Regions from separate parts of the Streptomyces sp. NPDC001508 genome, predicted to be linked through region 2. Evidence: riboswitches for the same ligand, from Rfam matches in the RefSeq annotation. Region 2 holds a riboswitch; the other holds the start of a gene.
The links. A riboswitch is a leader RNA that binds a small molecule or an ion and turns the genes downstream of it on or off. The one in region 2 is predicted to bind cyclic di-AMP.
Positions count from the first base shown of each region.

Region 1: it holds a riboswitch for cyclic di-AMP, as region 2 does, so the genes downstream of both, ABT245_RS41030 (transglycosylase family protein) here and ABT245_RS44855 (M23 family metallopeptidase) in region 2, are expected to answer to the same signal.

Region 1 is NZ_JBEPAP010000081.1:13,540-17,249, reverse strand. Features, by position in the region: gene eno (phosphopyruvate hydratase) at 1-289, opposite strand, end outside; gene ABT245_RS41030 (transglycosylase family protein) at 1,035-1,817, opposite strand; cyclic di-AMP (ydaO/yuaA leader) riboswitch at 1,822-1,989, opposite strand; gene ABT245_RS41025 (transglycosylase family protein) at 2,172-3,236, opposite strand; gene ABT245_RS41020 (cytochrome P450 family protein) at 3,381-3,710, opposite strand, start outside.
Region 2 is NZ_JBEPAP010000114.1:4,990-8,699, forward strand. Features, by position in the region: gene ABT245_RS44850 (SGNH/GDSL hydrolase family protein) at 24-809, opposite strand; gene ABT245_RS44855 (M23 family metallopeptidase) at 1,060-2,016, opposite strand; cyclic di-AMP (ydaO/yuaA leader) riboswitch at 2,021-2,178, opposite strand; gene ABT245_RS44860 (tyrosine-protein phosphatase) at 2,748-3,545, shown strand; gene ABT245_RS44865 (DUF6126 family protein) at 3,593-3,710, opposite strand, start outside.

The sequences.
Region 1 (3,710 bases), on a different contig from region 2:
ACATGGCCTGATCGATCAGACGCTGCTCGGTGGCGTCGTAGCCGACCAGCTCCGGGCCGATCTGCTCGATGACGGCGAGGACGGCCTTCTCGACGCCCTTGCCCTGGTAGCGGTTGGGGTCACCGTCACGCAGTTCGATGGCCTCGAAGGCGCCGGTGGAGGCGCCGGACGGGACGGCGGCACGACCCGTGCTGCCGTCGTCGAGGCCGACCTCGACCTCGACCGTGGGATTGCCTCGGGAGTCCAGGATTTCCCGGGCTACGACGACGTCGATGGACGGCACGAGCATCTCCTTCTTGGAATGTGACGCTGGAAGTGCGGGGCTGTGCGCCTTGCGACTAGAGCCTAACCGGACCGGGGCCCCCGGCCGGTCGCCGACCGCCCCGTGGACGGGGTGACGACAGGCTGACGGTACACATTGTTTCCAACCGGAACAAAGCGCGGTGCGAAAACCGTGGGCCGCAGCAGACGGAGACGACGCGACGGAAGACCCGGAGAGACAGGGAGAGGACGAGAAGAAGAAGCTGCCGCGGACGACCAGCCGGAGACCGAGGCGCCTCAGACGCGGGACGGGAGGCGGGGGCGGGGCCGGGGGCCGCTGGGGCGGCTGGGGCGCTGGGGCGGCTGGAGCAAGGGGAGCGACGGGGAGGGGACGGCGGGTGAGAGGGCTGCCGGTGAGGGGGCTGCGGGCGAGAGGGCTGCGGGCGAGAGGGCTGCCGGTGAGGGGGCTGCGGGCGAGAGGGCTGCCGGTGAGGGGGCTGCGGGTGAGAGGGCTGCCGGTGAGGGGGCTGCGGGTGAGGGGGCTGCGGGTGAGGGGGCTGCGGTGAGCGTGGGGGGCCGGCAGGTCTCCACGGCCGCCGCCCGCGCCCATGCCGTCCGCCTGGTCACCGCGGTGTGGAAAGGCCCCGCCCCGGCGCGTACGGGGGAAGACGCGCCGGGGCGGGGGGTCCGTGGGGACGGGGGCGGCCCCGGGGCGCCCTCCACGGTGGAGGGCGCCGCTGTGCGGGGGCTGTGGCCGGACTGTCGGCCGGCTGTCACTTCAGGTGCAGCAGCTGACCCGGGTAGATGAGGTCGGCGTTCTCGACGATGTCCTGGTTCAGCCGGAACAGCTTCTGCCAGCCGCCCTTGACGCCGTGCCGCTCGGCGATCGAGCTGAGGGTGTCGCCCTTGACGACCTTGTACTCGCCGTCACCCTTCTTGACCTTCTCGCCGGTCGGGGTGGTGACCGTCTTGTCCGCGGCCGGACGGTCGGCGGAACGGGAGGCGGACTGCCGCTCGGTGGAACGGTCGGTGCCGGCGTTCGAAGAATTCGAAGAACCAGTACCGGCACCGGAACCGGTGTTCGACGAGCCGGCGCCGGAGCCGGCGTTCGACGAGCCGGCGCCCGTGGTGGTGTTCGAGGAGCCGGTGTTGCCGCCGGACGCGGAGCCGCCGCCGTTGTAGGCGGCGCCGGACAGGCCCTTGCCGCAGACCGGCCAGGCACCCTTGCCCTGGCCCGCGAGGACCTTCTCGGCGATCGCTATCTGCTGCGACTTGCTGGCCCTGTCGGCGGTGCCCGCGTACTGCGTGCCGCCGTACGCGGCCCAGGTGGAGGCCGAGAACTGCAGGCCGCCGTAGTAGCCGTTGCCGGTGTTGATGGACCAGTTGCCGCCGGACTCGCACTGGGCGACGGTGTCCCACTCGGAGGCGCTGGCGGCGGAGGCGTTGCCGGCCGCCATCAGCGGGGCGGCGACGGCGGCGCCGGTGACACCGGCGAGCGCCACGACACGGGTGACCTTGGACGACTGACGGTGCTTGCCCTTGCCGAAGAACAGCATGGATGGATCCCCTCACCGACGCCTGCGAGGTGAGCTGTCGGGTTCGGGCCGGTTGAGTTGCCCGGCCACGTCTCCGTGTGGAGGCGTGGCTTCACCCCGAGCCGCTTCGGTCAACCGACCGGCGCGGCACTTACCTTGGGTCCCCCGCTCCTGCCTACGGCGCTTGACGCGACGACTGTTCCCGTACGGCCGCTGGCAGGACTCGGCGTTGCGGCAGCCGGGGCTCGCGGTGGCGAGCGGTCATGACCGTAGGCACGCGATCGCCGGAATTTCAAAGACGATCAGGGCTTCTGAGACTCATCCCACACTTTCAACAAACCGGACATGACGCATGAAACGGGACGTCAGCTCCCGCTACTTTTCGCCCGTTTCGACCCCGACATCCAGGGCCTGACCGGGGGCGATGTGGTTCGGGTCGGCACCGATGGCCTTCTCGTTGACGGCGTAGAGCGCACGCCAGCCGCCGTCCACGTCAAGGGAGTCGGCGATGGAGGCGAGGGTGTCGCCTACGCGGACGGTGTAGGCGTGCCGCCCGGAGGGGTCTGACCCCGGGTCAGCCGTCCCGCTCGCCCCGTTCTCGTCCGCACTGTCGCCCCGGTGGCGACCACCCCCGAGGGATCCGGTGTCGACCAGGCTCCAGGAGCCTCCGCTGCGCCAGGAGTTGTCCGAGTCCGCGGACTCGGGGTCCTCGGTGGGCGAGTCGTCCTTGGGCGAGGCGCCGGGCTCGGACGAGGCCGACCCGCCGGGCTCGGTGGAATCCGTACGACCGTCCGTCACATCGCGGCTCGCGCTCGCGCTCACGCTCGGGCTCGGGCTCGGGCTCGCGCTCGACGAGGGCGAGGTGGACGGCGAGGTCTCCGTGCCGGAAGCCGCGGGGTCGGAGGGCGAGGACGAGTCGGTCGAGCCGGATGATTCAGATACTTCCGGCGAATCGGTGGAATCCAGCGATTTCTGTGTGTCTGACGGGCCGGCGGACTTCGTGGAGCCCGTCGAGCCGGACGAACCGCCGTCCGTGACGCCGGTGTCGACGCCGACGGAGCCCGACTTCGAGGTGAGCCCGGAGAGCAGGGCACAGGTCGCCCACGGGGTGGTGCCCCGGTCGGCGAGGATCTTCTCGGCCACGGCTATCTGCTGCGAACGGCTGGCCTGGTCCGGGGTCGTCGCATACTCAAGACCGCCGTGTCCGTCCCAGTCCTGCTGCGAGATCTGCAGCCCGCCGAAGTATCCGTTGCCGGTGCTGGCACTCCATGAACCGCCGCTCTCGCACTCGGCGACCCGGTCCCAGGTGGTGCCGTCGGCGGCGCTCGCGCCGGTGGCGCCGAGCAGCGGGATGGCGATCGCGGAGCCGGTCACTCCGGCCGCGACGACGAAGGCCGGAGCCTGACGGGGGCGCCGGTGACGACCGTTCCCGGAGAGCATGCGGAAGCCTTTCGCGCGACAGCACTGACCGGCGCGGCGGCCACACCGGGACACCGCACCGATGGGTGAACGTAGCGGCACACGATCACCTGTCACAAGTTCATGCCGCGCAGATCACATGAAGATCACAAACTTGAGGGTCTGTCATCTTCCGTCGGGGCAAGGGGCTCCGGAATCTCCCATTCCGGCCTCTTGCCGGACGGGCGTGAACTCTACGGGCAAAGTACGCAGTCCACGCATGATGAGCCCGCCGCGCCACCGCAGATCGGCAGGTTCCACCGCAAGTCGCAGGTCGGGGAGGCGGGTGAGGAGGGCGGCGAGGGCGGACCTGCCCTCCAGCCGGGCGAGCGGCGCGCCGAGGCAGTAGTGGATGCCGTGGCCGTAGCCGAGGTGCTGATTGTCACGTCGGCCGAGATCGAGCACGTCCGGGTCGGCGAACCGCTCCGGATCCCGGTCCGCCGCGGCGAGGACGAC
Region 2 (3,710 bases):
GCCCCGGTCCCCGCCCCGGTGGTTCAGGCCACGGATGCGATGCGTGTCCTGATGTCGTCAGGGGAGAGCGCGCCCTTGGCCGTCACATGGTCGCCCGAGGACTCGCCGCGCAGCCGGCGCCCGATCCACGGGACCAGGTACTGGCGGGCCCAGTGGACGTCGTCGCGGCGCACTTCGAGGGTGCCGCGGGGCGGCAGCGGCGGCCAGGGTTGCTCCGGGTCGGCCGGGACCTCGACGCCGAGCATCTGGCCGGCCCGCAGTGCGACGCGCGTGTGCCCCTCCGGCGAGAGGTGGAGGCGGTCGTCGTCCCAGGCCCTGCGGTCCTGTACGGCCTTCAGTGACCACAGGTCGAGCACGGGGCAGCCGTACCGGTCGGCGATGGCCCGGACGTGCCCGTTGTAGGTGGCGATCCTGCCGCGCAGATGCTTGAGCACGGGCACGCCGCGTGTGTCGAAGCCGGTCGTCACCATGACGGTGCCGGCCACCGCGGTGAGCCGGGCCACGGCCCGCTCGAAACGCTCGGCCACCTCGTCCGGGTCGGTGCCGGGCCGCAGGATGTCGTTGCCGCCCGCGCAGAAGGAGACGAGGTCCGGCGCGAGTTCGACCGCCTGGGGGATCTGCTCGGCCACGATCTGGTCGAGCAGCCGTCCGCGCACGGCGAGATTGGTGTACCGGAAGTCGCCCTCGGGGCGGCGGTCCGCGAGCAGGACCGCGAACCGGTCGGCCCAGCCGACGAACGCCCCGTCGGGGCCGGGGTCGCCGACGCCCTCGGTGAAGCTGTCTCCCACCGCCACGTACGACCCGATCACAGCTGTGTTGTCACTCTTCGAATCGTCTGCCACGTCGGTCCATGATTCCCCTTCGGATGTGACCTACGCGATCGTAGGAAAGGGTTGACGAACGGTGAGATAAGACACTCCCCAAGAGTTTCCCAACGCGGGAACAGGCCGGAGGGCGGGGGTGTTGGGCGAAGGATTGCCGCGCCCGCCGGGCGCACATGGCGTGGGCCGCACCGGGACTCCGGTGCGGCCCACGCCATGTGCGGGGGTGTCGCTGCCGTCAGACGGTGACGCCGTGTGTGCGGAGGTAGGCGAGCGGGTCCACGTCCGAGCCGTAGTTCGCCGTGGTGCGGATCTCGAAGTGCAGGTGCGGGCCCGTCACATTGCCGGTCGCACCGGACAGGCCGATCTGCTGGCCCGGGGTCACGGTCTGGCCGGCCGAGACGGACAGCCGCGACAGGTGGGCGTACTGCGCGTAGTAGCCGTCGGCGAGCTTGAGGACCACCTGGTTGCCGTAGGCACCGCCCCAGCCCGCGGAGACGACGGTGCCCGCGCCGACCGCCTTGAGCGAGGTGCCGGTCGGGACGACGAAGTCGACACCGGTGTGGTAACCGCTGGACCACATGCTGCCCGCCGTGTGGTAAGCGGTCCCGATCCGGGCGCCGTTGACCGGGAGGCCGTAGCCGGCGGTGTCGGTGGTGCCGGCGGTCCCGGTGTTCTGGGCGACCGGAGCGCTGTCGGACGAGGTGTCGGACGAAGAAGGCGCCGACGGCTGCGCGGACCCGGCGGACTCGGCGGACTCGGCGGACGAGGACTTCTCGGAGGACGGCTCGGTGGACGAGGAGTCGGTCCCCGTCCCGGCCCGCTCCCCGAGCGTGAGCTTCAGACCGGGGTGGATCAGCGAGGGATTGCCGCCGATGGCCTCACGGTTGTCCTGGTAGATCCGCTGCCAGCCGCCGCTGACTCCCTGTTCCTCGGCGATCTTGGCGAGCCAGTCGCCCTGCCGCACCGAGTACGTCCGGGTGCCGGAGTGCGCGGCGGCCGTCGTCTGCTCAACGGTGCCGGACTGGACGGACTGCTGCGCGGCGGCGCGGGGCGCCGAGTCGGGGGTGGCGGCGTGTGCCCCGGCGGCGCCGATGAGCGGCAGGGCGAGCGCGGCGCCGCCGGTTCCGGCGGCGGCGATGGAGCGGGTGAGTCGCTGGGACTTGGGACGGCGGTGCTTACCCTTCGCGGGCATGGCGAATTCCTCTCCGGCGCCTGCGAGGTGAGCTGTCGGGTTCGGGCTGGAGCTGCCCGGCCGCGCAGGGCGCGGCTTCACCCCTAGCCGTCCCGGAGACCGGGACAGGCAGTCGTGCCTGGTGGGTCCCCCGCTCCTGCCGGGCACGGGTGAGTGTGTGTCGGGGATCCGGGCGGCGGCAGGATTCGGCGGTCCGTCCGGATTGGTGGCGAACGTAAGCGAGCGGGACGCGAACGGACAAGGAGCCGCTTCACCCGGTGCGCGTTTCCCGTGATCCGTCGCGGGAATTCCCGGTCACCGTCCGTGCATGTCGCGGTGGCGGGCTTTCCCAATTCCCGCAAGAAGCCCGTGCATTACGTGGTCATGACGGACGACGCACCGTCACGGGTATGACGCTCCTCACGCCCCTCACCGCATAACCGGCAATCCAGACAGAAGAGTCAGACGCGGTACGGCCGAAGGACCGCGGTGTCCCGATCGTCGCGGAGTGCGGTGCGCAGCCCGTGGCACCACAGCACGGCATCACGGTCGGGTACGACCGTCCTCGGCGATGTCCGTCATAAAGCCTCACAAGTGCCCCCAGATCCGCTCACGCCGCACCATCATCAAGTGCGGCGAGCCTGTGGGGCAACGCCTGTGGATAACTCGCTGCCGCGGGAAATCCATGTCGTATGGTCGACGGCGTGCCCGTCGACGACCCACGTCGCGGGGAGTGACCGCGAGGAGCCTCCGTGACACAGCAGGTCCCGTCGACCGAACCCGAACTCGCCGGTGTGCGCAACTTCCGTGATGTGGGCGGACTGCCGACCGCGGACGGCCGGCGGGTGCGCCCCGGCGTGCTGTTCCGCAGCGGTCATCTGGCGCATGCGACCGAGTCCGACGCCGCGTTCCTCTCCTCCCTGGGCCTGCACACGATCTTCGACTTCCGCAACGGCGCCGACCAGAAGCTGGAGGGGCCGGACGTCGAACTGCCCGGCGTGCGCAACGTCAATCTGCCGCTGACCGACCCTGCGGACGGCGCCGAGTTCTGGACGATGGTCCGCGACGGCGACGTCGGCGAGCTGCGGCAGCTGCTCGGCGACGGCAAGGCCGAGCACCGGATGATCGTCTCGTACCGCTCGATCATCACGGAGCGCACCGCCGAGCACTCCCGGGTGCTGCACGCGCTGGCCGAGGACAGCGTCCCTGCGCTGATGCACTGCGCGGCGGGCAAGGACCGCGCGGGCCTGTCCATCGCCGTGACACTGCTCGCCCTCGGAGTGGAGCGCGAGGCGATCCTGGCCGACTATCTGGAGTCGAACGCCAAGCACCGCCGCTACCGGGTGCGCCGCAGCGGCGGCGCGGACACCGCGTACACCCCGGAGATCATGGAACTGATCAGCCCGCTGTTCGACGCGCGCGCCGAGTATCTGACGGCCGCCCTGGAGACCGTCGAGCAGACCTGGGGCGGTGTCGACGCCTATCTGGAGCAGGGGCTGGGTCTGGCGTCGCCGACCCGGGAGCGGCTGCGCGAGCGGCTGCTGGACTGACGGACGCTCACTTCGGGGCCGTCACCCGGCCGTCGTGCCGTCGCCGCTCATCCCTTGGCGCCCACCTCGAACAGCAGATAGATGAAGCCCGCCACGATGTGGCCGACGGCGATGTAGATGATCAGCCGGACCCACAGGGCGCGCGGGAACTTCTCCTCCATGTCA